Regions from separate parts of the Treponema sp. OMZ 798 genome, predicted to be linked through region 1. Evidence: riboswitches for the same ligand, from Rfam matches in the RefSeq annotation. Region 1 holds a riboswitch; each other region holds the start of a gene.
What was found. A riboswitch is a leader RNA that binds a small molecule or an ion and turns the genes downstream of it on or off. The one in region 1 is predicted to bind cobalamin.
Positions count from the first base shown of each region.

Region 1 (10,251 bases):
AAAATGCAGGTCTTCAAATTGATGTAGACAAGGTTTCCTCCCTCTTAGGCATTTCTATAATTGCCGGTTCAGCCAAGAAAAAGGAAAAGGTAAACGAGTTAAAAGAACTTATTTCAAGAACGGCTGAGAGCTCTGAGCCTCAAAAGCCCTTTATGCTTACCTACGGTAAGGACATGGAATCCTATTTGGAAAAGATTGTCGAAAAATTAAGGGCCTCCGCAAAAGATGAGCTTTTTCCCATCCCCTTAAGATGGCTTGCAATCAAGCTTTGCGAAAAGGATGCTGCAGTTATCGAGGAAGAGGGTAAAAATTTTACAAACTTTGATTCCGTCTTAAATTTTATAAAAGAAATCGAAGCTGAGCACAAGGAAAAACATAAGCACAGCTTTGAAATCGAAATAGCCCTTGCCCGCTCGGCTGCAGCAAAGAAAATTGTTGAAGCTGCGGTTTCAAAAAAAGAGCTTGAACAAAAAGCCGTCGAGACCTTAAATATTAAAAGAAAGGTTTCCGAGGCTGTTGCAGTCCTTATTCTTTGTTTTGTAACCTATGAGATTTTGGATTCGCTTTTTTTGCTTTTGCCGATTCCCATCTTTGCAAACAACATTCTCCGCTTTGTTCTTAGTCTGGCCGGAGCTCTTGCCTTTACGGGAGGAGCAGCTCTTATCTATACTAAGGGAGGGTCAGGCAGTATAAACTCGACCGACAGGATCGATAAGGTACTTTGTCACAAGGTTTACGGTCTTTTGATCTTGGTTGAGCTTGTTTTGGTCTTTTATTGGATAACCGTAGTTTTGGGTTATAAGATGACCGACAAGGTTTTCCCGATATTTAAATTTGTGCGCACGGTAGTTTCTCAGCTTATTTATCCTGAAGGCCTTATAAACGAAGGTCCTTTGCGAGGTCTCTTTTTAAGCGGAATAATTGACGGTGCAATAATGATTCTAAACTATGTACCCATATTTTTCTGCTTGTTTGCCTTAATAGCCTTTTTGGAAGATGTCGGATACATGGCTCGTCTTGCCTTTATCATGGATAGGGTTTTACGCAAGTTCGGTTTACACGGGCAGTCAACCCTTCCTATGATTTTATCGGGTGTTATAATGGGGGGCTGCGTTGTTCCCGGTGTTATGTCCACAAGAACAATCAGGGATGATAAGTCTCGCTTGGTAACTATCCTAATCTTGCCTCTGCTTAACTGTATGGCAAAGATTCCCTTTTATGTTTTAATTACGGGAATATTTTTTACAAGCTATCAATGGATAGTGCTGGGCGGAATTTCATTCTTTACTTTGATTGTGGCCTTGATTGTTGCAAAATATTTCAGCCTCTATGTTGTTCACGGCAGGCCCGAACCCTTTGTTTTGGAGCTTCCGGCTTATAATATGCCGACTTTAAGAGGCGTTTTAATCCGCACCTTTGAACGCTTATGGAGTTTTATAAAAAAAGTTGCGACTACAGTAGTCGCCGTTTCGGTTATAATCTGGGCGGGTGTAAACTTTCCCTCTTTGAACACGGAAAAAACCGCTCAATACGAAGCAAAAAAAGAAGCCTATATTCAGGACTTTGCAGGAAAACTAAATAATTCATATTCCCAATATTTTGCTTCCGAAAAAGGTTTTATAGAATTCCAGCGTTTAAACGAGAAGCTTTATCTATATGATGCCTTAAATTGGTTCGGCGGAGCTAAGGGGACGGAAAGGAATATAAACAGGCTTTTTTTACAAAATCCTGAAATGACAAAAATAGCCTTAAAAGGAAAAATCGATCTCGGCAGCAATATAGGTGCTTTTAAAAACTACCTTGACATGTATTCTGCCGCAAAAAAAGACTTTGATAAGGCCTATGAGGGTGCTCAAGAATTTCAAAAGCCTATTTTGAAGGCTTCGTTTTATGCTTACTGGCAAAAATTGAATCCTTACTTCTTTGCCCTTGTCAGAACCGGAAAGATAAAAATTTCAGGAACAGCTGTGGTCGATTCTGAGGCTGCCGCCGCAGCAAAGGCTATACGTCCTGCGAGTGCTGATTTAAAGCTGATCTCGGTTCAGCTGCGAAAAGAAACCTTGGAAAACTCTATTTTGGGCTACCTAGGAAAGGGTATGGAGCCTGTCACAAAATATGCAGGTTTTGACTGGAAGGTAAACATTGCTATTTTAGGTTCTTTCGCTGCAAAAGAAGCCCTTGTTTCGACCTTGGGCACTATTTACAGTGTGGAGTCTTCAAGCGAGGATTCGGGTAAGGTTTTGGAAGCCCGTATTCAAGATAAGGAGACGGGGTTAACCCCCTTAGACGGTCTTACCATTATGATTTTGATCGCCCTCTTCCCGCCCTGTATTGCTACCGTTATGGCAACAAAGACCGAGACTCAAAGTGTAGGCTGGACCTTGTTCAGTGTTCTTTATCCTGTAGTGCTCAGTTCTCTGGTTGCCGTCCTTGTATTCCAGTTGGGAAGATTATTCGGCTTTTGATGTTTTAAATTATAAATTTTAGAGGAGTTATATAAATGAAAAAAATAAGCATTTTATTTGTTTTAATGATGTGTTCTATGATGCTTTTTGCACATTCGCCCCTATTGACTGTTGAGGATAACGGCGACGGAACTATCTATGTTCAAGGCGGATTTTCAAACGGAGCTACTGCTGCCGGTGTTAAGCTTTATCTTACGGATAAGGCTACGGGTCAAAAAATCTGGGAAGGAGAATTCCCCGATGTAGGCGAACTCAATCTGCCTATTCCGAGTGTTCCGTATACTGTAACATTTGATGCAGGTCCCGGTCATATTATTGTAAAGGAAGGACCTGAGCCCGCAGGCGGTTTCGGCAGTCAGGCTGCTGATGCATCGGCAAGCGGAAACGAAGCTCCTGCAGAGGCTGCTCCGGCACAAAAACCTGTTGCTGCTGCCGGTTCCGTAGGATGGGTTCCCATGGATACCGTTTCGGCAATGCCCGCTGTCGGTCCCTCTTTTACGGCAATCTTGGCCCTTGTGCTTGCCGTGATAAATTCGGTACTGATTGTTATCCTGTTTAAAAAACAAAAAAGGTAGGTGTCAAAAGTGAAAAAATTATTTCTTTCCGTATTGCTATGCTGTACGGCTTTGAGCCTTTTTGCTCACTTTCAGATTATTTATACTCCGTCTTCCATAATAGAAGATTCAAATAATAAGGTTGATTTTATAATTTCTTTTACCCACCCATTTGAGTCTGGGCTTACAATGGATATAGGTAAGAATGAAGCCGGAGAAGTCAAGGGTTTAAAAGAATTTTATTCCGTTCATAAAGAAGCCAAGACCGATTTAATGTCCTTTTTAAAAAAAGGAGAATTTGAATCTTCGGAAAGCAAGGCCTTTGCGTATACCTTTGAATTTAATAAGGAAGCAGGTTTTAGAGGAGGCGGAGACTGGGTCTTGGTGGCCGTTCCTCATCCTTATTTTGAAGCCTCCGAAGACGGATATATCCAGCAGATAGCTAAGGTCTTTATCAACAAGGCCGGGCTTTCCACCGATTGGCAATCAAGGGTTGCCGAAGGTTATCCCGAGATACTGCCTTTGGTAAAGCCTTATGAAATCTGGGAGGGCGGAGTGATTCGTGCCCTTGTTCTGGACTCCGAAGGAAATCCCGTGCCCTATGCTCAGGTTGAATTTGAAAATATGAACTATGATGTTGATATGGCAAACAAGAAATTTACCGGAGAACCCAAGCTGCAAAAATCCGGTGCCGGTATGATAATGGCCGATAATACAGGCGTTTTCGAATTTATTCCTCCCTGTCCCGGATATTGGGGCTTTGCCGCCCTCGGTGTAGGTAAGGAAAAGGAATTCTCCGGCAAGGAACTTTCTCAGGATGCCGTTATCTGGTTTGAGGTTAGTAAGATTGAAGATGCTTCAGAAGAGGCTGTTATGCCTGTTGCCCAAGCTCCTGCTGCTGAAGCCGCAAAACCTGAAAAAGCCGGTCCTAAGGATGGCTTTTCTCCTGCTGCCTTGATTATCGTAATTTTACTCTTTGTGGTTATGTTTGCGTGGCCTCCTATATTTAAAAAGATTTCGGATAAGGCCGAAAACAAGTAGATAATAAAAGCCGAGCCTCTTTGGGGGCTTGGCTTTTTTTTTAAAATGTTTATAATCATTATCGAGGTTATAGTCAAATAAGGTTCTTAAATAATTTTAAGATTAAAAGGGAAACAGGTGAAAAACCTGCACAGCCCCCGCTACTGTAATTGAGTTTGTTTATCATAATGCTTGTAATTTATTTATATGGTTAGAAGCATGAGCCACTGTTAATATGGGAAGGCGATAAACTTTAAATCATAAGTCAGGAGACCTGCCTATTTGTGTTACGAATCCTTCGGAGGGAAGGAAAATCGGAAAACTAATTATTATATAGCTCTATCCATGTTTTTCGTTTTTTCTTTATTTATTCTCCGTGTATTTTTAATTAAGAGTTTCCTATAAATTTTTATTGGAGGGCTTGCTTTTTTTTAAGAAATAATATAGATTGTCAGCGATAATTTACATTTAAATTCGAAAAAAGATTTATCCGTGAGTTTTAAGGGGTGCCTTTTTACTCTATCTTTTTTTGAACTTAGATAATGAGTCTTTAGACTAGAATATGTATAGGAGTTTTATATGAAAAAAATTACAGGAATAGTTTTACTTTTATTCTTTGTAGCTATGGCTTCATTTGCTCACTTTCAAATGATTTATACCCCGACTTCAATCGTTGAAGGCAACTCTGTTGATTTTAAGATTGTTTTTACCCATCCTGCCGATGCAGGTCACACAATGGACATCGGTAAAAACGAGGCCGGTGAAATTAAAGGTTTTGAAAAATTCTTTTCGGTTCACAAGGAAAAGGTACAGGATTTGCTTCCCTCTTTAAAGAAAACAAAATTTGCTGCTTTAGAAAGTGAGGCTTCTGCTTATGACCTTACCTTGAGCAAGGATAACGGTTTTAGAGGAGGCGGAGACTGGGCTCTTATCGCTGTTCCCCATCCTTATTATGAAGGAGGATCTGAAGATATTTATATTCAGCAGGTTACTAAGGTATTTATAAATAAGGCCGGACTTGATACCGACTGGAGTGCAAGATGTGCCGAAGGTTATCCCGAAATAATGCCCTTGGTAAAACCATATGATGTTTGGGTAGGCGGCATTTTTAGAGGTACTGTTTTAGATTCAAAGGGTAAGCCCGTACCTAATGCAGAAATTGAAGTTGAATACATTAACTTTGATGTAAACATGAAAAAGAGCAAATTTGAAAAGAAGGCAAAAACAAAGAATGCTGCTGCAGTAATTTTGGCTGATGCAAATGGAAACTTTTCCTTTGTTCCTCACAAGGCCGGATACTGGGGCTTTGCAGCTCTTGGTGCAGGTAATACAAAAGAATTTGCAGGTAAAGAACTTTCACAGGACGCTGTACTCTGGATTGAGGCAATGCCGGTAAAATAAGGAATGTCCTTATGACATTAGGAATGGTCTTGACTATTTCCATAGTTGCAGGCGTTATCATCTTACTCATCCGTAAATATTACAGGATATTTAAGGGTAAGGCTTCGGCCTGCAACTGCGGAGAAAAAAACATCAATCCTAAGAGCGGCTGCGGTTGCGGATGCTGTGGCTGTTCTATGGAAGAAAAAAAGTAGACTAACTTGCTTTAATTCGGGGTTCTCTCGAATTAAATGTTAGATATATTTAACTTATTAACTTAAAGGAGTTTTATTTTATGGTTAATAAAAGAATGGGTGCAAAGATTGCACTTATATTGGTTACACTTGCAGTTTTATTTACTGCATGTAAGTCTATGCCTGCTGTAGTGGAAGTAAGTCCCGATAAATTGGTAGCAGGACAAGAACTTGCAGCTTGGAAAGGTAAATGGGTTTCTACTTATACGGTAATGAATGATGAGTCATTGAATGCAGCCTATAAGAAGACTGCTGAAGGAATGCCTTATTATACTGAAGGCGGTTTGAAGGCTGCCGTCAAAGATATGTATGGAAGTTCTGTAACCGCTATGAAATTTAACGGTACCAATAAGGTTACTCTTACAATGCAGAAGAAAGACGGTAGTAAATCCAATGTAGTATGTGAATACAAATACATGGGTACGAAGGCTGTTCCCGGTTATGAGGGTTCACTTTGGTATACGTTTGAAGCGGTAAACCCAGGAAAAGAATTGCAGGCTGTAAAAAATATGATTATTATGCCTCCTCATCAACACGGAGATGGTCCTCTTCATTGGCATGTTCGTTTCGGCTACTACGGTTTTGATTGGCTTATAAACGGAGAAAAATCATGGCCTACCTTTGTTCCGGCCTCAACAAAAAAGAACGATATGTTAAAGGGTGCAGAATCTTCAATTGAAACTATGCCTAAATGGACGGATGCAGCTCCCTTTAAGTCTTATGCAGAACACGGAAGGTGGATCAATAGTCTCCTTGTTTTTGAAAATTCAAGCAAAGAGGTTATGGATGTCTATGCTAAGCTCATCAAAGAGTTTGAAGGAAAAAATCCTAAGGGCGGAGACTTTACCAGAGCAGAAATTATTGCAGAATTGCAAAAAAGCGATGACAGTTTAAAAGATTTTACTCATCTTGAGTTTAATATAAAAGACGGAAAAAATGAGCTTATAGTTTTTAAAGGTTCGAAAGAAATCTTCAGATCAAACTATGTAAGAGTTGCGCCCGGCAAGGCAAAGGCTTATATGACAATGAAAGCCGAAAAGAAAGATGCCGGAATGTTCTCTCTTATATCCTTTGTAGTTGTTCATGGTGCTCCTAATTATCACTTCCATTTGTGGTACGGAGCAACCGAAGAGGATATTGCTGCTCAGAGAGGTACTCCTACCTGTTACAAGGTAGATGTTCCTGCCGATATCCGAGCTAGCGGTATTGAAAGATCCGCAAAAAGAACTCTTTCAGCATTAACCGGAAAATAGTTCTGTTATTAAAAATGAAATTGCTGCCGATTGTTTAAATATAAATCGGCAGCATTTAGTCATAATTTTATTTTAAGGAGATGTTTATGTCTAATAAAAAAATCGGTGCAAAAATTGCACTTATTTTGATTGCTGTTGCGGTAGCATTTACTGCATGTAAGTCCATGCCTGAAGCCGTTAAGTCGGCTAAGGCTGAAGTTGAAAAACTTATTCCCGGAAAGGAGCTTGCTGCCTGGAAAGGTGAATGGGTTTCGGTGGATGTTGTAAAAAATGATCCTTCTTTGAAAGAATTATACAAAGAAGCTGCATCAAAGAATTCAAATTATACCCAAGAGGGTATCAAAGATGCTATTGAAGGAAGAAGAAAGACGCCTTTTGCAAGGGTAAAATTTGACGGGACTAATAAGATAAGTTTTACCGTTATTGATGCAGACGGAAAACAAAAAGAGATCGTTGCCGAATATAAATATCTAGGCAAGGTTCCTATGCCCGGTTATGAAGGTTCTTTTTGGGAAACATTTGAGGCTGTAAAAAATGTACGCGGACTTACTATGGCCAAGTATATGATCTGTACTCATCCTCATAGCCATGACGGAGGACAGGTTCACTGGCATGTAAGATTCGGCGAAACGAATATTGATACCCTTGTAAAAAAAGCCGATCCTTCTTATTGGCCTACCTATGTTGACGGTTCGACAAGCAATGAAAAACTTTTGGAAAATTTTAAAAAATCGATAGAAAATAGTGCTGCAAAACTTCCTGCACCCTTTGCCGTTTATGCTAAAGAAGGAAAATGGATGAACAGCTCCTTAATTTACGATAATACAAGTGCTGAAGTTAATGCTGCTTACGACAAAATCATCAAAGAATTTGCCGGAAAAAATCCTAAGGGCGGAGACTTTACAAAGGCCGAAATCATTGCCGAAATGAAAAAAGCATACGGAACAACAGAGCTTTATACTCACATCGAATTTGTTACCGAGAATGGAAAGAACGAATTTGTAATGTATAAGGACGGAAAAGAAATTTACAGGGCAGCTTATAAGAGAACTGCCGAAAATGCCGCCAAACCCGGATCGCTTGCCGTTAAAACAGACAAAAAAGATGCAGGAATGTTTAAAACGATTTCTCTTACGAGTGCAGGAGGAAGCCCTGCGCATTTCCACTTCTGGTATGGTATGACAGATGCCGATTTTGCTAAAATTAAAGAAAAACCGACTTGCATACCTGCAAATTCATCAAACGAAATGATTGCAAAGCGCGTTGAAGGTTCTTGCCGCAAAATTTTAAGCGGACTCATACAAAAATAAATGGATATTCCTCTAAGGTCTGATTGACTTTAGAGGAACTTATTTGATATTATAATAAAAAATTTTAATAGGAGAAGGAAAGATGAAAAAAAGAACAGCTATTTTTATTTGTTTTTTAGTATTGGGAGCAGCTCTTTTGTTTGCTCATGCCCCGAGGTTGCTTTGCTATGACAATGGCGACGGAACCTTTACCTGTGAAGGCGGTTTTTCTGACGGCTCACCCGCTGCAGGTACCGAAATACGCATTGAAAACCCCAAGGAAAAGGATCCCAAAAAAAAGGTTATTCTTAAGACCAAGCTTGACAAAAACAATGAGGTTATCATTAAATATGCCGACATCAAGGTAAAAGACTTTGTGATTATCTTTGATGCAGGCCCCGGCCATATTGTAAAAGTAAAATCAAGCGATATCGAAAAATAAGCCTTGGTTTTGCTGTTTATTAAAAAGGGACTTTGTTTTACACTGTCCCTTTTTTTTCGTTTAAAAGAACATCGGCTGAGTGCCAGCTTAAAGTTGCACATTTTATGCGGGCAGGCATTTGGGCAAAGTATTCCAAGATTTGAGCATCTTCCAGTTCTTCCTTTTCTTCTTCAGAAACTTCTTTCCCGTTCATCATCTTAAAAAATATTTCTACCTTGCGTTTGCCTTCTTCGGCTTTTTTTCCTTTTATAAGTTCGATGAGCATATTTGTAGAAGCCGTAGAAATTGCACAGCCCCTTCCTAAAAAAGAAGCCTCTTCGATGATTCCGTCTTTTTCCCTGATGAGGAGGGTAAGGTCATCACCGCATGAGGGGTTATGACCTCTTTCTATCTTTACGCCTTCTCCCGAAAGTTCCCGGCAGTTTTCTTTTTTTCGGGAATATTCCAAAATCATTTCCTGATAAATTGTATCTATATCCATTTATGTTTCCTTATCAATATTCTTTTTTAATCCTTTAAAAAAACGCTTTTTACTTTTTTTAAGGCCGTAATCATAACATCGATGTCTTCTTTTGTGTTAAAAATAGAAAAACTTGCACGGCAGCAGGAGTTTATGTTTAAGTGAGCCATTAGGGGCTGAGTACAATGATGTCCGCTTCTTACCATGACTCCGTACTCGTTTAAGATATAGGAAGTGTCGTGCGAGTGTACATCTTTTACATTAAAGGCGATTATGCCTGCCCGCTCCGGAGCATCGGTTCCGTAGGTTTCAACAAAATCGAGTTTTTTTAATTCTGAAAGAGCATAATCGTCCAATTCTTTTACGGTTTTTTCTATATTGGCATAGCCGATTTTTTCTATATATTCTATTGCGTGTTTAAGAGAAACTATGGCGGAAGTGTCATGGGTGCCGCCCTCGTATTTATAAGGGGCTTCCTTAAACTCGCTTGAATCTTCCGTAACAAAATTGATCATATCTCCGCCGTATAAAAAAGGCGGCATCTTGTCTAATAGCTCTTTTTTCCCGTAAAGCACTCCGGCTCCGAAGTCGGAAAAAATCTTATGGCCCGAAAAAACCAAAAAATCGCAGTCAAGGGCCGATACGTTCTGCCTGTAGTGAGCTATCGATTGGGCTGCATCGACTACAACAACGGCTCCGTTTTCATGGGCGAGTTTTATAACTTCTTCTACAGGGTTTATAATTCCTGTTGCATTTACCACGCTTGAAAGGGCAACAACCTTCGTTTTAGCCGAAAGTTTTGCTTTAAAGTCATTCATGTCCAAAGTGCCGTTTTTATTTAGGTAGATAAATTTTAGGGCTGCCCCCGTTTGTTTTGCAACAAACTGCCAAGGTACAAGATTTGCGTGATGGTTTGATACAGCCAATAGAATTTCATCTCCGCTTTTAAGCTGCGATAAGCCGTAGCAATAGGCGATGATGTTTAAAGCCTCTGTAGAATTTTTTGTAAATACAATGCTTTCTATTTTATCTGCCCCGATAAATTCGGCCGTTTTTTTTCTTGTTTCTTCAACCAAAATGGAAGAAGCTATTGCAAGGGAATGAGAGCCCCGCCCCGCATTTCCGTTTGAGTGT
Region 1 is NZ_CP051305.1:709,069-719,319, forward strand. Features, by position in the region: gene feoB (ferrous iron transport protein B) at 1-2,465, shown strand, start outside; gene E4O07_RS03340 (hypothetical protein) at 2,501-3,040, shown strand; gene E4O07_RS03345 (DUF4198 domain-containing protein) at 3,050-4,060, shown strand; cobalamin riboswitch at 4,124-4,336, shown strand; gene E4O07_RS03350 (DUF4198 domain-containing protein) at 4,619-5,440, shown strand; gene E4O07_RS03355 (hypothetical protein) at 5,452-5,634, shown strand; gene E4O07_RS03360 (ZinT/AdcA family metal-binding protein) at 5,715-6,926, shown strand; gene E4O07_RS03365 (ZinT/AdcA family metal-binding protein) at 7,013-8,236, shown strand; gene E4O07_RS03370 (hypothetical protein) at 8,319-8,657, shown strand; gene sufU (Fe-S cluster assembly sulfur transfer protein SufU) at 8,695-9,138, opposite strand; gene E4O07_RS03380 (SufS family cysteine desulfurase) at 9,165-10,251, opposite strand, start outside.

Region 2 (10,251 bases), 520 kb from region 1:
GGTGTGCTTTTCTTTGAGTTCACCCAAGCCGAGCACTACTGAAGAGTATCCGAACTTTTCCTTGTCCTTTAGTGCAACAACGGTATTGGGTTCTACCTGAATAACTGTAACCGGCATAAGGTGACCGACTTCATTGAAGATTTGGGTCATACCGATTTTTTTTCCAATCAGTCCAATCATTTAATTTCTCCTAAGGTACGCACCCCTGATTAAAGGCCGTCTACCATTAATTAAATCTTATTGTTTAATTTCTACATCAACACCGGCTGAAAGTTCCAATGCCAATAAGGCATTCATAACATCCGCCGAAGGTTCGATAATATCGATTAACCTTTTGTGCGTTCGCATTTCAAACTGCTCACGTGACTTTTTGTTTACGTGGGGTGAGCGAAGCACTGTAAATTTGTTAATCCGAGTGGGAAGCGGGATAGGACCGCAAACCTTTGCGCCTGCTTTTTGAACAGCCTGTACAATAGCCTTTGAACTCTGATCAACCAATTCTACATCGAATCCGCGAAGCTTTACGCGAATCTTTTCCTTTGTCATCATTCCCTCCGAAGAGATGCAAACGGCACTTACAAAAGCGCAAGCGCCGTTTTTTTGCATCATTTATTCGATAACTTCAGTTACCTGACCCGAAGCAATAGTTCGTCCGCCTTCGCGAATAGCGAGTTTAAGACCTTGATCCATAGCTATGGGGTGAATAAGTTCACCGATAATCTTTGTATTATCGCCGGGCTTAACCATGTCTGTTCCTTCAGGAAGGTTTACAGTTCCTGTGATATCGGTTGTTCTGAAATAGAACTGAGGTCTGTAACCTGAGAAGAAGGGACTGTGTCGTCCGCCTTCCTCTTTTGAAAGAACGTAAATCTGAGCTTCAAATTTGGTGTGAGGATGAATTGAACCGGGTTTAGCGAGAACTTGTCCGCGTTCAACTTCTTTCTTTTCAATACCTCTCAAGAGAAGACCTACGTTGTCTCCGGCTTCTCCCTGATCAAGAAGCTTGTTGAACATTTCGATACCCGTAACAACAGTCTTCTTTGTGGGGCGGATACCGACGATTTCAACTTCTTCGTTCATCTTGATGATACCGCGTTCGATTCTTCCTGTAACAACTGTTCCTCGACCCTGAATTGTGAAGATGTCTTCAATGGGGAGAAGGAAGGGTTTTTCGGCATCTCGAACAGGATCCTGGAAGTAGCTGTCCATTGTCTGGAGCAATTCTTCGATACAGGCTGTATCTTCGGCAGGAGCGCCTTCCTGAAGAGCTTTAAAAGCAGAACCCTTAATAATAGGCGTATCTTCAGGGAAGCCGTAAGAAGCCAAGGTGTCTCGAACTTCTTCTTCTACCAACTCTACAAGGTCGGGATCATCAACAAGGTCAATCTTGTTGAGGAATACGATGATTGAAGGTACACCTACCTGTCGGGCAAGAAGCAAGTGCTCTTTTGTCTGGGGCATAACCGAGTCCGGAGCGGAAACTACGAGAACACCGCCGTCCATCTGGGCAGCACCCGTGATCATGTTCTTAACATAGTCAGCGTGGCCGGGGCAGTCGATGTGTGCATAGTGTCTCTTATCGGACTGATATTCCAAGTGTCGGGTATTGATAGTAATACCGCGCTCTTTTTCTTCCGGCGCATTGTCGATCTCGTCATATTTTAGAAGCTTATCACCGTACTTCTTTGCACAATACGTAGTGATCGCTGCCGAAAGAGTGGTCTTACCATGGTCAACGTGACCGATGGTACCAACATTCATGTGAACTTTCGTTCTGTTAAATTTTTCCTTTGCCATGAGATCCTCCTAAAAGACGTAGGCAAGTCTAATATTTCCCGCATTAAAAATGACGAGATTAAAAAGTTAACCGGTCTTTCGTAACCGAAAAACAAGCTTAACAAAGAAACAAACCGGAGAAACATAAAGCAGTGATTAAAATCAGATAAGATTTAAGCATTTTCTCTATTTTATAGAAAGAAAAACGCTTTTTATCCACCGCCCATAGGTTTTCGGACAGCATTCGGACCCACCTGATCACCTTAAACCGTAACTCCGATGACTGGTTTGGCATCCTGCGAAGTTTTAAAGAATTCTTCCCTTATTTGTATAAATGAGGGCGGCATACGCCTGCCTAAAAGGCTTTACGGCAATGCAAAACTTCTAAAGAATACCGATCTAAAGCCTTTTTAGGCCTTAAATCATAATGTAAATATCAGCGTTCTTTATACCATAAAGAAAAAAAAATGTCAATAGTAAAATCGTTTTGTTTTAAGGAAAAAAGGCAGCGTACTTAAAACAGCACACTGCCTATACTTAAGTTATAATCCCTTTTTTACGGGTACTCTACATAGAACCAATCTTCATCAGTGTTTGCAGAACCTATAGGATGAGCCACAAGGTTACAGGCATACTTTTGCTGCCAGGCATTACCTTTTAATTTTGCAGCAGCAGCCGTGTCATCGTCTTCGTGGCTGTCATTTGTTACAGCATTATTCGGTGACCGTGCCGGATCATCGAGGCTCTCATCTCCGGGAAGAGGAGCTCTGTCAATACTTATAACGTAGTTTTTAGAACCTGTAAGAGCACCATAGCCGGTAATTTTTACGTAGTACGTTTTACCATGTTCAGCCTCAAAATAAGCCGTATCAAGGGCATCGTAATCATACCTTAAAATCGGTTGGGCATTTGCAGGGAGATCACCTGAGGCATCAGCCTTGTAAACGGTGATTATAGTATCGGTTTTATCATTACCGCCGTTATAATGAAGATTTTTAACGGTCGAAACAAAGACAAGCTTCTTATTAAACTGGAAGGTAATATTCTTATCGGCATCCCCCATAGTAAAGGTTTCTTTTTTTACCTCACCGAAGAAAGAAGTGTAAACCGAATATGAACGGTCTTTAATTAAACCCTTAAATGCGGGAGACTCACCTCCATAACCTGCAACATAGGCTAGAGGAGCCTTGGTAACTTCATCTACAAGAGTAATCTTAGCCGGAACTATATCGTTTGAAATACCGTCATTATTTTGTACGGCAACCTTAACTTCTGCCTCGCTATAAATATCATTAGCCGGAGAAACATTACCGTCTTTTAATGCCTTTGCAGCCTTGTACACATTAACGCGTCCGTGTCCTAAGCTGTCGGTAAAACCTGTTGCCCCTTCAATCTTATCGCAAGTTTTTTCAAGCAAGGTTTTAATTTGATAGGGGGTCAAGTTATGAGCCTCAGGGAAGGAAAGAAGATAAGCCAAAGTACCTGTTACAAAGGGGGTCGCCATCGAGGTACCGCTCATAGTTTCATAAGAGTCGTTACCATAGATACCGCAAGACTTAATACCGTCGCCGGGAGCGGAAACGCTTATCCATGCACCGGAATTGCTGAAATGCACTTTTTTGTCTTTACCGTTGGTAGCTCCAACTGCCAATACGCCCGGGAAGGCTGCAGGATAAGCTGCCGTGTATCGGCCTTCGTTACCCATAGCAATTACCGGGAGTATATTGTGTTTTACTGCATTGGTTAAAACCGCAAATGCAAATTCGGAGCCGTAAGAGCCGCCCAAGCTCATGTTTACGGGAACCGTTTTTTGGGTAATTTGAAAATCTGTGCCTCGTAAATAAGATGGCAAGGCAGCATTCTCTGCCGGGGTTCTATCAGCCTTTGCTTTACGCAAGATTGTAACCATCTTTGTAAGGTCGGCCATTGCGCCGTAAACAGACCAAGTCCTACCGCTGCCTTCAACTCCCAGCGATTGATATGAAATGAGTTTTGTGTTTTTCCATGCAACGCCGGCGATACCGATATTATTATTACCGCGAGCGGCGATAGTGCCCGAACAGTGCGTGCCGTGTGCTCCCTTATCCCAGTTTAGTCCGATAGGAATTTCGGTAAAGGGGTTTCCATCACCGATATATGTACCACCGGTACCATCGGTAGCGCAGGATTTTGCATACAGCACTATCGACTCTCCGTTTTCATCTTTAAAATCTTTATGCTTCATGTTTATACCGGTATCTATAATACCTGCAACTACGGTTTTATCCCCATACCCGATTTCCTCATATGCCTTTAAAGCCTCGGTTATCGAAAGTCCGTAATCGGAATTGTGAGCTATAGGGTCATTCAGGTAGTTTCCATCCGTAAGCCCGTAGGTTCCTTCACCGGCAGGGTCCACAAGCTGAGTGTTTTGATTATTTACCTTAGTACCGTCAGGCTCTGCAACCTTATAATCATGCTCGGCTGAAAGCACTCCTTCTACCGAAGCTGCAAGGGATAGATTTTTTTTATCATTTCCTTCCTTATTAAGATACCAGTAAGTAAAACCCGTACCTGCAAGAGAAATCTTTCCCTTGACTGCAAAACCCTTTTCTTCAAAAAGAGCCTTATCAAAGCCGTCCCTTGTCTTAACGATAAAGAACCCGTCAACTATATCTTCATCCTTGGGTGCATAATTTGCACCATTCGGCAATTCAATTGACGAACCGCTTATATCTTGCGACGTATGCCCGCCGTATACTCCCGAACCGGCATTATACATGCCTAAATTACAGGAAGAAAGGATTAAAGTCATTGCAATTAAAAAGAATAATATTTTTTTCTTCATATCAAACCTCCTATTCGGTAATTACCAAGGTAAACCTGCCGTTTACGGCATTGGAACCGCTTGAACTGTTGTTTCCCATAGACCTAGATTGATTAGACCCATACATTTTAACTATTCTTAAGGCCCTGTCGTCGTCTAGTCTATAAGGATCTTTTCCCCAATCCTGTATATCCCATTGGTAGTTTACACCTGCTTGATATTCCATGGGAGCGCCTTTAGCTACATTAAAATTAGGTATTTTTACAAATTTAGCGGTAATGGTGATAAGGCCGGCAGCAGAGTCAACCTTTATAAGGTCATCAAGGCCAGTAATTCCGTAATAGTTTTGTAGCGGCGCAGCGAGGTGCTGCTTATATGAAAAACGCTTAACGTCTCCCGGAGCGAACCCTATGGTATCAATCCATAAGTCGGGAGTACCATCGCCGCCGTCAAACACATAGCGGAATTTTGAGCCGAATACAGGCTCACCCTGTCCGTCAAGAATCAATATACCAAGATCACACCAATCGGCCTCTTCCTTAGTTAAGAGCTTGGGGTTACTTATCTTACAGGAGTAAGATATGCCTGAGGCTTGAGCAACAGGAACCTGTTTGCGGTTCTTAGGCTCTTCCAAGGTGTAGGTAAAGGATTCCATAATCTTACCGGTAAGCACTCCGGATTCCAAATTGCCGTTTGCAGTAAAGGCCCTAATCTTATACTCGTACTCCTTACCTTCTTCAAGCTCCGAAGATGTATCAAAACCTTGATGAACTTCCCAACCGGGCCTGGTTTTCGTCTTTGGTGCATCGTAATGAGTCCTGCTTACGAATTTAAACTCATCGCTTGCTCCTCTTTCTTTACGGTATAAATCAAAACCTATAATAGGAATCTTAGCAGAAGTAGTCTTATCAACAACTTGGAAAACAACAACTGCCATATAAGAGGAATTTTCACCTCCGATGGGCATTAAGGCAGCAGGATTTAAACCGCTCTCGGCACTTAATTGAACCAACCCCTGATCAGGGTCAGCCGAAAAGGTATTATTTGTAAAGGGAACCCTTTCCATAATCATAAAAGGATCGTCGAATTCTGCGTTTGCAAGATCGTTTCCTGCAGGGGTTTTATTAAATTTTACCGGAATGTGTTTTTCGACCCTGTTGTTTGCGATATCGTAACCTACTATTACAAGTTCCGTATCGCCGTTAGGCAATGAAGCATGTTCTATGTTAAAGACATATTCTGACTTAAAAATTCCGTCATTAGGATCAGAGTCCGGTATGTAATAACCGTAAATACCGCTTGAACCTGAAGGGACAGCTCCTATTCCGAGCTTTGCTCCAAAGCCGCTCCAAGCAACATCTTCTACAGCACCTACCTTTGAGGTAAATTCTACATAAACATGTTTTACAGCGTCATTAATAGTATAACCGTCGGTTATATCGGAAATCAAGTTAAAGTCGATATCGAGACCCATCACCTTTTCGATACGGGGGGGGGTAACACCTCTTGTTATCTGCCCATGTTTAAACTGAAATATTGTCAGCTTTTGCTGCAATACTTTATCCACATAATAGTCTTGAATCAGTGAACCGGCCCACTTTCCCTTTTCTCCAGCAAGACTGATGTCATATTTTTTCCCGGAAGTAAGTACCAAGCTTGCTCTTCCATTGGATACAGAAACAGAGGAATAAACTGTATGATTGGTTTCACAGTCAATTACATTTAGCTTTGTACCGTCAACCACAGTTCCTCCAATCGAATCTACAACAAAGATATCTAAAAAGGCAATCCCGTCTTCCGGCCCGAAATGTTGACCTGCTTCATGAAAACAAGATCCAAGCAGCACAGTCAAAACAATAACAACAAATAACGCAAAAGCGTTCCATTTTTTTTGTGACATAAAAGTCCCCCTTATTTATCAAAATAATCTAAAAAATGTCATCCATAAGTAAATATTTTTTATACCAAATAATACCTTAAATCATTTAAAAATTAGATTTATATTTTTTCTTTTTATTATTCCCTTTAACCTCAATAAAGATATCATCATAAGGATCTGCATCCACAGCAACTATCAAATAGGGATGTGTAAAGGCCTGAGTAACTATATCCATAGGCCCCGGAGCCGATACCTCAAAAACAAACTTTATAATCTTACCTGACTTTGTTGCAGACACAGGAATAATGGAATAACCTCCCGTGCTAAAAGGCCCTGCTTCAACTATAACTACTGCCTTTTTGGAAAAATCTATTACTGGAGCCTTTACGGAATCTGCATATAAAATGGAATAAAGCTTATCAAGATCTTCTTGTAACCGAATAATTGATGAAAGACCTTCCTTAAAGTTATTTCCTTGAGCTAAAATTTCATAAGCGATCTCAACAATTTTCAGCGAAGATTTATCGGCTTCTTCAATTTTTTTTAAATCAGAATCAATGCTTCTTTTAAATGTTTTATCGGATTTTGTTGCAGAAATTTCGGAAAATTTCTTAGGCGTAGTTTTACAGCCAAACAAACTTAAAAATATAAATAACAATACAACATGATATTTCATGTAAGAAGTGTAACACAATTGATTATATTAAACAAGACTTTTTTTTCATATTTTTGGGAATTTTTATAAAAATAATTAAAATTATAGTGTAAATCTTAGTTTTATTATAAAAACGGCGATAAATTATAGCCTTGACATTAATCTACAAAAGCATTAAAATCGGACGCGACATTTCAAACCTTTCAGGTGCCGAAATTCGGTTAAAAGGGAAGTACGGTGTAATTCCGTCACGGTCCCGCCGCTGTAAGAGAAGAGTCTTTTTAAAATATGTCACTCGAGAGGAATCGGGGAAGGCTTAAAAAGATGATGAAGCTCGAAGTCAGAATACCTGCCTGTAGAGGGCTTAAACCTTGTGCTTTACGAGCGATAAAGTACCGGACGCTTGAAGGAACTTATAGCCTTTTTGTTTTCTCTATAAACTAATAAGATCCCCAAAGTATCTTTGTACCTGCTGCATAAACTCAAGTCTTTTAAGTTTGAAACCGTAAAATTAACACATTTGGGGGAAGTATGAAAAAAACTTTTTTTTACTCACTACTGCTAGTATCGGCAGTTTTGTTTTTTTTAGGGTGCAGTCCTAAAGAAAATCAATCACAAAATTCCGGCAAAACGATGCCGAAAGCGGATGGACAGTATTATCCTGTAACAATCACGACTTATAACTATGCGGCAGAACCTATCGAGCTTACATTTGAAAAAGCCCCTGAAAAAGTCGCTGCCTTTTACCAAAGCCCGATAGAAACTATGCTTGCACTCGGACTTTCAGACAAACTCATTTTAGCTGTCGGTCTTGATGATCCTGTAAAAGATGAATTTAAAGAAGCTTTTAGCAAAGTAGATTACCGTGACAAACGCCCTACAAAAGAAGAGGTTATCGACATGGAGCCCGATTTTATTTTTGCATGGTCATCTTTATTCGGCGAAAAACGTTATGGGGATGTAAATTTTTGGCATGATAGAGGTACAAAAACCTATATATGGCAAAATTCCGGCTTAAAAAAACAGGATTCTCTCGAAAATGAATATCAGGATATTCTTAACATAGGTAAAATTTTCAATGTAGAAGACAAAGCGCAATCGATTGTCGATAAGATGAAAGGCGAAATTGAGGCAGCAAAAAAACATGTTGAAGGAAAAACAAAAGTAAAGGCTATAATAATTGAGGTAGAAAAAGAAGGGCAATACCGTGTTTATGGAGAAAAAACAATCGGCGGACAAATTGCGATGCAAGTCGGGGCAGACCTTGTGGGCAAAGAAAAAAACGGCATAGGAAAAGAGGAGCTTATAGAGCTTAACCCGGATGTTATATTTACCGTTTATTTTGGAGACTATATTGAAAAAGATCAATCTATAGAAATGCTGACAAAAGATAAGGCCTTACAAAGCATAGCAGCAATTCAAAATAAAAAAGTTTTTCCGATTAATTTAAGTGAGGTTTATGCAAGCGGCATAAGAACCTATGACGGAATAAAGACTATCATTTCAGGTCTATATCCTGACCTATAATATGCAAAACAATAAAACCAAGGTGCTGAAAATAATTTTTATATCTTCAGCACTTCTTTTTCTTTTGGCGGGACTTCTACTCTCAATAATCCTATCGGTAGGATTCGGAGCCGTAAATATAGTGCCCGCCGATATTTTAAAAATCGCTCAATATAAAATCTTCGGAATAGGCAGCCTTGAAGGAGTAAAAAAATCTACTGTAGATATCGTTTGGATTGTAAGGATGCCTAGAATTATCTTAGCCTGCCTTACCGGTATGGGCTTGGCTTTAACGGGGGTTGTAATGCAGGCTATCGTAAAAAACTCGTTGGCAGATCCTTATATATTGGGTATTTCTTCAGGGGCTTCTCTTGGAGCAACCTTGGCTATTGCCCTGGGGATAGGAGCAAGTCTGGGCCCCAATTATGTAGGCTTGTCTGCTTGTTTTTCTGCATTCGGTGCATCTGTAATTGTGATGACAACTGCAAATATAAACGGCAGAGCCAATTCCGTAAAATTATTAATGGCCGGAATCGCTATAAGTACAATATTTTCGGCATTTTCTTCATTCATAGTTTTTACTACAAAAAACAGAGAAGCTATACGAAGTATTTCTTTTTGGCTGATGGGAGGTTTCGGAGGAGCAAAATGGGAAAATTTAGGCTTATTATCCGTTATCGTATTTTTGAGCATTTTTGCCTTTATGACGCAATACAGAACTCTTAATTTAATGCTCCTGGGCGACAGCGTATCAATTACCTTAGGTAAAGACTTACATATTTACCGCCAAATCTACCTTTTAATGTGTTCTGCAGTTATAGGTTTTTTGGTATATAATGCAGGTATTATAGGCTTTATAGGACTCATAGTACCTCATATTGCAAGAATATTTTGGGGGACTAATCATAAAAACATAATACCGGCTTCAGTATTAATCGGTGCTATCATTCTTGTTTGGGCGGATGTACTTGCCCGATCAATCTCTTCTCTTGGAGAAATCCCTGTAGGAGTAGTCATATCCCTTGTAGGAGCCCCTGTATTTTTATATTTATTGATAAATAAAGAATACGGGTTTGGAGGGAAATCGTAATGCTTCTTGACATTAACACTCTTTCATTTAACTTCGGTGATAAAAATATTTTAAACGGCATTGACCTTGCAATTACGGATAAAGGCATTGTCGGTATAATCGGCCCCAACGGTTCGGGAAAAAGCACCTTGCTCAAATGTATATACCGTGTCCTTAAACCCAAAACAGGAACCATATTTATAGACAACAAGAACATAAATGACTATCCCTTTAGAGAAACGGCGAAAAAGATGGCTGTAGTTGCCCAGCACAACGAAACTCATTTTGACTTTAACGTACTTGAAATGGTTTTGATCGGCCGATCGCCTCATAAAAAATTTATGGAGCGTGATTCCGCCGAAGATATTGAACTTGCGTATAAGGCACTAGAACAGGTTGATATGAAAGATTTTGCAGAACGAAGTTTTTCCAACCTTTCGGGAGGAGAAAAACAAAGAATTATTTTAGCCCGTGCCTTGGTGCAAAATACCGATTGTCTCATTCTCGATGAACCTACAAACCATCTGGATATAAAACATCAGCTGCATTTTATGAGCCTT
Region 2 is NZ_CP051305.1:193,811-204,061, reverse strand. Features, by position in the region: gene rplC (50S ribosomal protein L3) at 1-180, opposite strand, end outside; gene rpsJ (30S ribosomal protein S10) at 238-546, opposite strand; gene tuf (elongation factor Tu) at 610-1,797, opposite strand; gene E4O07_RS13400 (hypothetical protein) at 2,056-2,190, shown strand; gene prtP (dentilisin complex serine proteinase subunit PrtP) at 2,333-4,603, opposite strand; gene prcA (dentilisin complex subunit PrcA) at 4,614-6,482, opposite strand; gene prcB (dentilisin complex subunit PrcB) at 6,568-7,137, opposite strand; cobalamin riboswitch at 7,305-7,488, shown strand; gene E4O07_RS00915 (ABC transporter substrate-binding protein) at 7,648-8,643, shown strand; gene E4O07_RS00910 (FecCD family ABC transporter permease) at 8,645-9,712, shown strand; gene E4O07_RS00905 (ABC transporter ATP-binding protein) at 9,712-10,251, shown strand, end outside.
Region 2: another riboswitch for cobalamin. It lies ahead of E4O07_RS00915 (ABC transporter substrate-binding protein); the one in region 1 lies ahead of E4O07_RS03350 (DUF4198 domain-containing protein).

Region 3 (10,251 bases), 1.1 Mb from region 1:
GGTCAGTTCAGGATCCGATTCGTCTATTAATTTTAAGATACCGTCAAGATCATTATCCTTTAAAAGTGCTGTAAGCTTATCGGTAAATTCGTCTCTAGGATTTGAGCTGCTTTTTTTTGCCGTTTTTTTAGGCTGAACTTTTTTGGGTTCTGCTGTTGCAGGTTTTATTACTATGGGCTTGATTTCTTTGATTTCGGCCTTTTCCGGTTCGGTTTTTTTTGCTTCTTCAATTACAGGCTCTTTCACAGCTTCTTCGGTAGTCTTACACGAAAAAACGAGGAAGAAAGCGATCAAAAAACTAAAATAGACAAAAATTTGCTTGGTTATTTTCATAATAACTCCTTATAAGTATTGCAATTATTCCTTACTTTATATAAACTATAACATTATGAAACACAAATCAAGTAGGATGATTGCCTTAACCATATTGTATATACTAATTATTTTCGGCATTTTTGTTATTCAGTTTACCATTGGGAAGACTTTTTATTATACAATAGGTGCCATGACCGTTTCCGGCCGGGATGAGGTTGATGAAAGCGGAAACAGAACTCCTCTTTTACCTCTCCATATAGTCTCGAACGGGTTGGATTTTTACATTACAGATCAAACCCCCATTACTGCAAAAACGAGCAATAACGAAGATATGAGCCTAAAGGTTTTAAAGTACAAAAAAACCGAAGACTCCTTTAGTGTTATTTGTTCTAACGATATTTCGATAGATTTTACCTCATACCTCTCGGAAACGGTTGAGACGGTAAAAATTTCCGTTTCAATGCCGTCCGGAATAGAGACCGTTTATTTTCCTTGGAAATTGACTCAATCAGCCCGTCTTGAACGTCAGGATGATCAAATCTTTTTAAGATATGGAAAAGACAGGTTTATTTTTAGAGGCGGCTACGGCTTTGGAAATTCCGATGATACATCGGAACTCCCCCATCTTATTCTTTCAAGTTCAAAAAAAACAGCCTTTTATGAAACCTATATTCAATCTGAAACTTTGGACTTTGATTCTATCAGGCGTATCCCTATTGCAAGTGACGAAGAATACCAAAAAAACAAGCAATTGTTTAGAGAAAAGGCCTTGGATTATTTTGTAAGTGTGATTTCGGCAAAAAATTATAACGAAGAACTTTTGACGGCATATGTAGCCGAAAAAGCCTTTAAGGGCGAATATGCAAGAGCTCTTGTATCTGCTCCGTCTTCTCTTTTGCCTAAAGAAAAGCGAACCTATATATCAAGTACCTTTTATGATAACCTTGTGCAAAACGATAAAAGCCTTGCAGTTTACCATAAAAAGCTGTTAACCGGCATTGAATCAAGTATAGCAATGGCTGAAATTTCAGTATTTGACAGGGACTCTATTATTCCGTTTTTGATAAACAACTCAAGGACAAATTTAATTCCTGCCTTGGAAAAGATAGCTTCTAACGCAAAGCAGGAGGACTTAAACTCTTTTTTTGCCGCAGGCTTGTTGGAAGCTGCAATGGATTATGCTCTTTATTTTCCTAATAAACAAAATCTTTTTATTGAAGATTCCGAAAAATATGAAGCGGTATTAAAAGATTCTTTAATTTCTATTGACGAGGGTATATTTATATCCTCAGATAAAAAGACCATAGATACCGAAAAAACTTTGAAAACAGCATCCGTTTTAATCCGTTATGGAAGTTCGTATCCCGATAAGGGAGCATGGAAGGCTGTGGGGCAGGCCCTGTATTCTTCTATCTTTTCCCTTGGAGGAAATTCTTCAAGTTTACCGGCCTCCTTTGATATTCAAGGCGATAAGGCAAAGAAGTTGGGGCTTATGGCTAATGATGCCTTAATCCTCCATGCTGAAAAGCTATATCCGGCCGCCATTAAGGATAATCCCTGCTATCCCCATGAAGAGTCTTTGGCTTTAAAGGCTGAACCCGGTATTTGGGCTTGGACATCGGCCCTTGGGATAAACGTGCTTAAAAACGATTCAAAAATATTCAGCTTTAGAATTTCGGCTAAGGCAGGAGATACCCATTACCTGATTATAAGGGGGATCCGCCCCTTTTACAGGATACAGATCCATGGAATCGATTTTAGAACCGACCCTAGATTTGAGATTTATAATTCCTCCGGCTATGTTTATGATGAAAGAACCCGTACTCTTTTGTTAAAAATGAAGCACAAAAAAGATGATGAAGATATAGTTCTCTTTTTAGGCCGCCCTCCTGAACCCGCACCCGTTCAACCTTCTGTCCAAGAGGGTACCGAAGACGGAGCTAAGACTGAAGCCGGTGCCTCAAGTGAAAATTCCGGCTCTGCCGAGGAAAAAGAAGAAACCTCTGATGCCGATAATGAATAAAAGCGGAGTCTTTTTTCCGGCTTAAAACTTTTTTTATAAATATTGCTAAAAAACTATCCTTTTTTGTAAAAATATGGTATACTATATAGTGTCTTGCAAAAAAAATAAGGAGTTAAGGTGAATAAAAGAGATTTTCCGCGCGTTCATTTTTACGATCAAGATTTCGTGGACATTTACGATAGAACATGGGCTTTGGTTCATGATTTTTGGCATTCAGCAGGCGATGGTAAACAAGGTACCGAGGGTTTTTTTATTTATCCCGAAGCGGACGGTAATTTTTTAAATCAATATGAAACTATATTTTCCTCTTTTTTCTTTGTTTATTCAAATAAGAATTATACACCGAATTCTGCTCTTGACTTTTTTTATGACAGGCAGGAAGAAAACGGAGCTATACGCAATAGATATGATTTTGATACAAAGGAACCCGTTTTAAAGAGGGATAATCCTGAAGGGCTGGGTATGCCCTTATTTGCATGGGCTGAGTACAATATTTATCATAAGACGGGAAACAAGAAGCGTGTAAAGGATATTATGCCTGTTTTGATCAAGTACATGGACTGGATCGAAAAAATGTTTAAGTCGGATAACGGCCTTTATAAAAGTCCTCTTGAGACAGTCAATATGCCTAATACGCCGCGAAAAGATTCCGTTTTTTTAACCGATTTTAATTCGGCCCTAGCCGTAAATGCCCTTTATATGTCTGCCTTGGGCGATATACTAAACGATAAGGAAATTGATTTTCAATACAAGAGGATGTATTTTACCATAAAAACCAGAATCAACTCCATGATGTGGAATGAAGAGGACGGTTTTTATTATGATCTTGATGCTGAGGGTAATCAGATAAAGAAAAAGACCCTTGCAGGTTTTTGGCCCATGCTTGCCGAGATTCCCAACGAGGATAAGGCTGCTCTTTTGGTGGAGCACCTATCCAATCCTAAAACCTTCGGGGTTGATCATCCCTTTCCAAGCCTTGCAGCCGATGAGCCTGAATATGACGAAAACGGAAACGGTGCCTGCGGCAGCGTCTTCCCTATTTTGAATTTTGTTGTTGTAAAGGGCTTGGAAAAGTATAACCGCTGGGAGATAGCAAGAGAGTGCGTTATAAGGCACCTTTACTATGTGCTTGAAACCCTATCTCCCGCAGGAAATTCAAAAAAACAAGGCTTTTTATGGGAGGCCTATTCTCCCGTCAAGGAAGGCCCTGCCCAGTGGAAGGGAAAACCGGCCTTTCCGCGTAAGCAGTATCTGGTAAGCGTAGGTCTTTCTACAATCAGTTTAATGATAGAAAACGTTATCGGCCTTTCCATAAGCCTTCCGCGTAAGACGGTAAACTGGACGGTTCCTAACCTTGAGGTAATGGGCATAGAAAATTTAAGCCTTAAACGGAACCTGATCACCATTCTTTCGTCCAAGAGTCAGAGGGGCTGGGAAATCCACATGGAAAGCGAAAAGCTTTATTATTTTACCATAAACATCTTAAACGAAAAGAAAAAGACCCTACCGATTCCGTCAGGCAAGTGTTCAATGCTGATAGACAAGCTTTAAATTATATTCAAGGCCTTTTGGGTTTCTACAAGCTCTTTTAAGGCCTTAATATAGGCAGCCTTTCTCATACTTACCTTATAGGTCTCTTTTACGTCCCATACCAGTCTAAAGGCTTCAATCATCTTATCTTCGAGGCGCCTGTTGACCTCTTCTTCTGTCCAATAAAAACCTTGCAGGTTTTGTACCCATTCAAAATATGAGACTATGACGCCTCCGGAATTGGCAAGAACATCGGGCACACTTATAATATTCTTTTTTTCGAGAATCCTATCGGCTTCGGGAGTTACGGGGCCGTTTGCGGCTTCGATTATTATGGAAGCCTTAATATTTGATGCATTTTTTTCGGTAATTTGATTTTCGAGGGCAGCCGGAATCAAGATATCGGTTTTAAGCTCCAATAGTTCTTCATTGCTTATTCTTTTAAAATCGCCTTCAAAAGATTTAAGAAGCTGTCCTTTTTTTACATGTTCCATTATAAGCCGGATGTTTAAGCCCTTTTCGTTATATACGGCTCCGCTTACATCGCTTACTGCGATTACCTTCGCTCCGTCTTTATAAAAAAGATCTGCCGTAACGCCGCCTACATTTCCAAGACCTTGAATGACTACACTTTGGCTTTTTAAGTTTTTATTTAGTTTTTTTAAAATTTCCCTTGCCGCAAAGAGAACTCCCCGGCCTGTGGCTTCTACTCTTCCCTTAGAACCTCCGAGAGGAAGAGGTTTTCCTGTAACGACTGCGGGTGTGAAATCCCCTGCATAGCTGCTGTAGGTATCGACTATCCAGGCCATTACTCTTGCATTTGTTCCGACATCCGGAGCAGGTATATCCGTCTTAGGCCCTATAAAAGAAGCAATCCTCCTTGTGTAGCCCCTTGTCAGCTTTTCAAGTTCCGTTTCGGAAAGATGAGAAGGATCTACACAGATGCCTCCTTTTCCGCCGCCATAGGGAATGTCGGCAACGGCACATTTAAAGGTCATCCATGCTGCAAGGGAGCGTACCTCATCGATATTTACATCTTGATGAAATCTTATTCCCCCCTTTGCAGGGCCTCTTAATGTAGAATGTTGAACCCTGTATCCGTTAAAAACCCTGATTTTTCCGTTATCCATTTTTACCGGTATCGAAACATGCATTTCTCTTTCGGGGTTTAAAAGGGTTATATAATCGTCCTCTGCCAAACCCACCGTATTTGCGGCTTCGGTTATTGTACTTAAAAGTTTTTCGTATGTACTCGCCATAAATTTCCTCTTAAAAAGTTTATTAGGAATTATACATTAAAAGCCTTGTTTGTGAAAGTTATTTAGGGGGAAAAATTGGAATTTCAGCTTAAAAAAGAAAAACGATTTCGGTCCGCAAAGGGATTTAGGGTTCCTCAAAATGTACACCCAAGGGTATCAATCAGGTGTACTCAAGGCCAAAACGAAGAAAACTTGACAAAATCTTCACTAACAGCCCAAGGAGCAATAGAGGAAATAAATATGATTAACACGATAAATTTTGCTGCGACTCATGAGTCCAAGCAGAGTACAGCACGGGCAAAACTTGTATTTTACCCTCATAGTCATTGGCAGGTCTTACGGCTCGGAGGTCATAATTGATTTTCGCCTTCCCGGGATAATCCCAGTGGCATGCTTGAAAAACAACTCTCTCACTTACGTCAGCCGGACTGCTCAGGACTTTCACCTGATTCCCTTTTCACCCCTTAGCTAAAAGGGGCACCAAGACCGAAACCGTTATTTAAACCGATTGTATACTTTTATAAAGAAGATGTCAAGGTATCAAAATTTGTATTTATAATTGAAAAATACCCTATTCTATGATATAATCGGCTTATTGGAGGTGAGTGTATGTCTGAAAAAATGTATTGTGATCCGGCCGAGATCTTGGAAGTTACGGTGCAAAAAGGGATTGCAAAGGCTTCGACCCCTGTGTGGAAGCTGATTTGCTTAGGTTTTTTGGCAGGTGTTTTTATTGCCTTTGCTTCGGAAGGCTCTAATATGGCGGCCTTCGGGCTCTTTGCCAAGCCTGAAACTTACGGCCTTGGCAAATTTGTTGCAGGCCTTATCTTTCCTGTAGGGCTTATGCTTGTCCTCCTTGCAGGGGCCGAGCTCTTTACGGGAAACAACCTGATAATTGCCGGCGTTTTAGAAAAAAAGGTGAAAGTTTCGGCAATGCTGAAAAACTGGCTTGCAGTTTATGTTGGGAATTTTATCGGCTCTGTTTTTCTTGCCTTTTTAATTGTAAAAAGCGGACAGCTTTCAAGCGGCGGAAGCCTTTTGGGCGGGATTACGGTAAAAATCGCTTACGGGAAGGTTTCTCTTTCGTTTGTACAGGCTGTTTTTTTAGGCATTATGTGTAACTGGTTAGTCTGCCTTGCCGTCTGGCTTTGTTACGGGGCTAAGGATATGACGGGAAAGCTCCTTGCCGCTTTTTTTCCGATTTGGCTTTTTATAACTTCGGGTTTTGAACACAGTGTTGCAAACATGTACTATATCCCTGCAGGTATTTTAGCGAAAAGCGTTCCGGCCTATGCGGCTGCCTCAGGTCTTTCCGCCGAAGCTCTTGCAAATATAAATTGGACTGCCTTTTTTGTAAACAATTTAATTCCCGTTACTCTCGGAAACATAATAGGCGGAGCCTTTTTTGTCGGAACTTTTTATTGGATTTGTTATAAGAAAAAATAGATTTTATAAATTAAGGAATTTATTATGAAAGTAGAAAATTGTGATGTAGGCTTTATAGGCCTCGGTGTTATGGGAAAAAGTATGGCCGAAAGATTAAGGTCGGCCGGAGCTAAGATGCACGTTTTTACGCGTACAAAAAAATCCGCCGAAGAGATTCTTTCAAAAGGTGCTCTTTGGTATGATGACCCTGCAAGTCTTGCTCCCAACTGTAAAATCATCTTTACCATTGTCGGCTATCCGCAAGATGTTGAACAAACATATTTCGGAGAAAAGGGCTTATTAAAGACTGCAAAGCCCGGAACAATCTTTGTAGATATGACGACTTCAAGCCCGATCTTGGCAAAAAAGATTTATGATGAGGCAAAGAAAAAAGAATGTTTTTCGGTAGATGCTCCCGTTTCGGGCGGAGACATAGGGGCTAAAAACGGAACCCTTTCGATTATGGCCGGAGGAGATGAAGCTGCCTTTAAAGAGCTTGATCCCTTTTTTGCCTGCATGGGAAAAACTTGGGCATTGCAGGGCGGTGCAGGCGCAGGGCAGCACACCAAGATGGCAAACCAAATAGCCGTTGCCGCAAACCTTTTCGGTGCGGTCGAAGCCGTCTGCTATGCGGAAGCCGCAGGCCTTGATCCCCAAAAAATGCTTTCGGCCATCGGAGGCGGAGCTGCCGGAAGCTGGCAGATTTTAAACAACGGGCCTAAGATGCTTCAAAAGGATTTTGCTCCCGGCTTTTACATTAAGCACTTTTTAAAGGATTTAAATATAACCTTAAATGTTGCAAAAGAGCTAAAACTTCACATTCCTGTTTTAGAGCTTGCACAAAATTTCTTTAACAAGATGAATGAAGAAGGCTATGCCGAAAAAGGAACGCAGGCCATCTACGAATACTATAAAACCATTTAAAGGAAAATTTAATGCACAAAGATGAACAAAAAATCAAAGAGGTTCAAACAAAATACGGGCCCCTTCTTGCCAAAACCGCTTTTGAGCTTGGCGCCTTAAAGCTCTCTCCTAATGCCCCCTTTACTTGGGCATCAGGTTATAGGATGCCCATTTATAACGACAACCGCCGCTTTTTGGCCAAGCCTGAAATGCGCCGCGCTATAGCCGAAGCCTTTGCAGAACTCTTAAAAGCTGTCGGCTTCGATCCCGAATGGCTTGCAGGAACAGCTACTGCAGGCATCCCTCATTCCGTAAGCTTAGGCGACCTCTTACAAAAAAGCGTTTCCTATGTGCGCTCAGGCGGAAAAGATCACGGTTTAAAAAATCAAATTGAGGGCTTGGGAGCCGATCCCGATTATAAGGGTGCCGGTGTCCTTGTGGTTGAAGATTTAATTTCGACAGGTGGAAGCTCCATAAAGGCCGTTGAGGCTGTGCGCAATGCAAACGGAAAGGTTCCCTTTTGTTTTGCCATTTTTTCTTACGGATTTGCAGAAGCCGAAAAAGCCTTTGCAGAACTTAATCCTCCGTGTATTCCGGCTACTATTTTAAACTACGATATTATGCTGGATGAGGCCGTAAAGCAAAACTATATAAGCGAAGAAAATAAAAAGAGCTTGGCTGAATGGAGACTTGATCCCTTCGGCTGGGGCGAAAAGCACGGCTTTCCCAAGGTCTGATATTTTTTAAAGATTTTTTAATCGCTTAAAATAAAACTTAAATAGCCGTGAAAGAGCTCAGCCTTTTTTACGGCTATTGAGTTTGTTGAAAATTAAAACCCCTGCAAAGGATGCTATACTTCCTATAAGAAATACGGTGATTGCAAGTCCCGTATTTTTTTGTGCTAAACTTTTTCCTGCTATGGTTGATGCTAATATAGCAGGAAAACGGGCGAGGGTACTTAGGATTAGCCATTCGCTTAAGCGTATGGGTGTAAGGCCTGCCATGTAGGTTAATAAGTCCTTAGGTGTTCCCGGAATTAAAAAAACGATAAAGACAATCAGGTGGAGCCTTTTTTTGTTTTTAAATATTTTTATTGATTCTATTTTTTCGGGAGAAAAGAAAATTTCTATTGCCGCTCTGCCGAATTTTTTTACAAATAAAAAAATTAAGATACTTGCGGCTGCTATTCCTGCCAATGATACTAAGGCTCCCTCTACAGCTCCAAAAGCATAGCCCGCTCCTATTTCGAAAGGGCCTCCCGGAATCACCGCAAATACCACTTGCAAAAAAACGGCAGCCGTAAAAAATATGCGGCTTGAAAAAGGATGAGAGTCAACATAGGCATGAACCTTTTCTGCATCCATAAGAAAATTTATAAGAGGCCTGCCCCAAAAAAAATATAGGAAGATACTCAAACAAAAAAGAAAAATTATTGAGCCTATAGTAATTATTTTTCGCCATTTATCGGTTAGTTTTTTCATTTTAAAATTTTTATAAAGTCAGTTTGAAGTTGATTTATTATTATACTAAAAATAAAAAGAATAAACAACAAATAAAAAAGCGGTTCTTTTTAGAACCGCTTTTCCGTCAAACTGTTTACAGCTTACCTTAACAAGGTCATGACACTCTGAGTTGCCTGATTTGCCTGTGCAAGCATTGCTGTACCGGACTGTGTGAGAATCTGGTTTTTGGTATAGTCTACCATCTCCTTAGCCATATCTACGTCACGGATTCGTGATTCGGAGGCTTGGAGGTTTTCTGCTGCGATATTGATACCTACAACAGTGAGTTCGAGTCTGTTCTGGTATGCACCAAGGTCGGCTCTCTGCTTGTTGATCTTCTTGATGGCTTCATCAAGGGTACCGATAGCGCGGTTAGCTTTTTCGGGTGTCTCGATAGTCATAATCGATTCATCTCCGACATTGCGAACGCCGAGAGCCTTAGCTGTCATTGTTCCAATGTAAGCTCTTGTTCTCTGATCCATGTTGGCACCGATGTGGAACCACATAGAAGCAGTAACAGTATTTTCTCCGGTTTCTTGAGCAAATCTTCCGGTAAGCATATTCATACCGTTAAACTGTGCGTGGCTTGCGATTCGGTCTACTTCAGCGATGAGCTGAGATACTTCAACCTGAATGTACAAGCGGTCTTCTGCCGAGTAAATACCGTTGGAAGACTGAACGCTGAGCTCGCGGATTCTCTGAATAACATCTGTAGTTTCCTGAAGGAAGGCTTCCGCAACTTGAATAAAAGAAATGCCGTTTTGTGCGTTGGCACTTGCTTGGTTCAAACCGCGAATCTGGCTTCTCATTTTTTCTGATACGGCCAAACCGGATGCATCATCGCCCGCTCGGTTAATACGTAAACCTGAAGAAAGTTTTTCTATGTTTTTTTGGTTCATTAAATGGGTATGTCCCAATGTCCTCTGTGAAAACATAGCGCTCATGTTGTGATTAATGATCATATTCCTACTCCTTTGGTGATTTTCGGCAATTATTAATTCCCGCGGCATCCCTGCCGATATGTCATTTCCGGATCCTCTGTCGTTCCGCAGAAGACGGAAGCACATTAAAATTTAAGCTGTGCTTAGTTCTTTTATCGGAGAACTAAAAAAAGACTTAAGAAAAAAGTTGTGATTTTTTTTTAGATAAATATTTTCCTAAAAGAAAATTTTAGTATGCCGAAAATCATATAGTAAAAGGTAAAATCGTATAGTAAGAGGTATGATGAACAGTTTGGCAGAAATTCAGCCTCTCTGTTCATCTACGAGTTTTGTGCAAAGCACAAAACATCGTG
Region 3 is NZ_CP051305.1:1,807,136-1,817,386, reverse strand. Features, by position in the region: gene E4O07_RS08500 (tetratricopeptide repeat protein) at 1-333, opposite strand, end outside; gene E4O07_RS08495 (hypothetical protein) at 389-2,338, shown strand; gene E4O07_RS08490 (MGH1-like glycoside hydrolase domain-containing protein) at 2,456-3,889, shown strand; gene E4O07_RS08485 (Glu/Leu/Phe/Val family dehydrogenase) at 3,886-5,127, opposite strand; cobalamin riboswitch at 5,438-5,627, opposite strand; gene E4O07_RS08480 (formate/nitrite transporter family protein) at 5,737-6,573, shown strand; gene E4O07_RS08475 (NAD(P)-dependent oxidoreductase) at 6,598-7,476, shown strand; gene E4O07_RS08470 (orotate phosphoribosyltransferase) at 7,488-8,192, shown strand; gene E4O07_RS08465 (TVP38/TMEM64 family protein) at 8,250-8,936, opposite strand; gene E4O07_RS08460 (flagellin N-terminal helical domain-containing protein) at 9,059-9,919, opposite strand.
Region 3: another riboswitch for cobalamin. It lies ahead of E4O07_RS08485 (Glu/Leu/Phe/Val family dehydrogenase); the one in region 1 lies ahead of E4O07_RS03350 (DUF4198 domain-containing protein).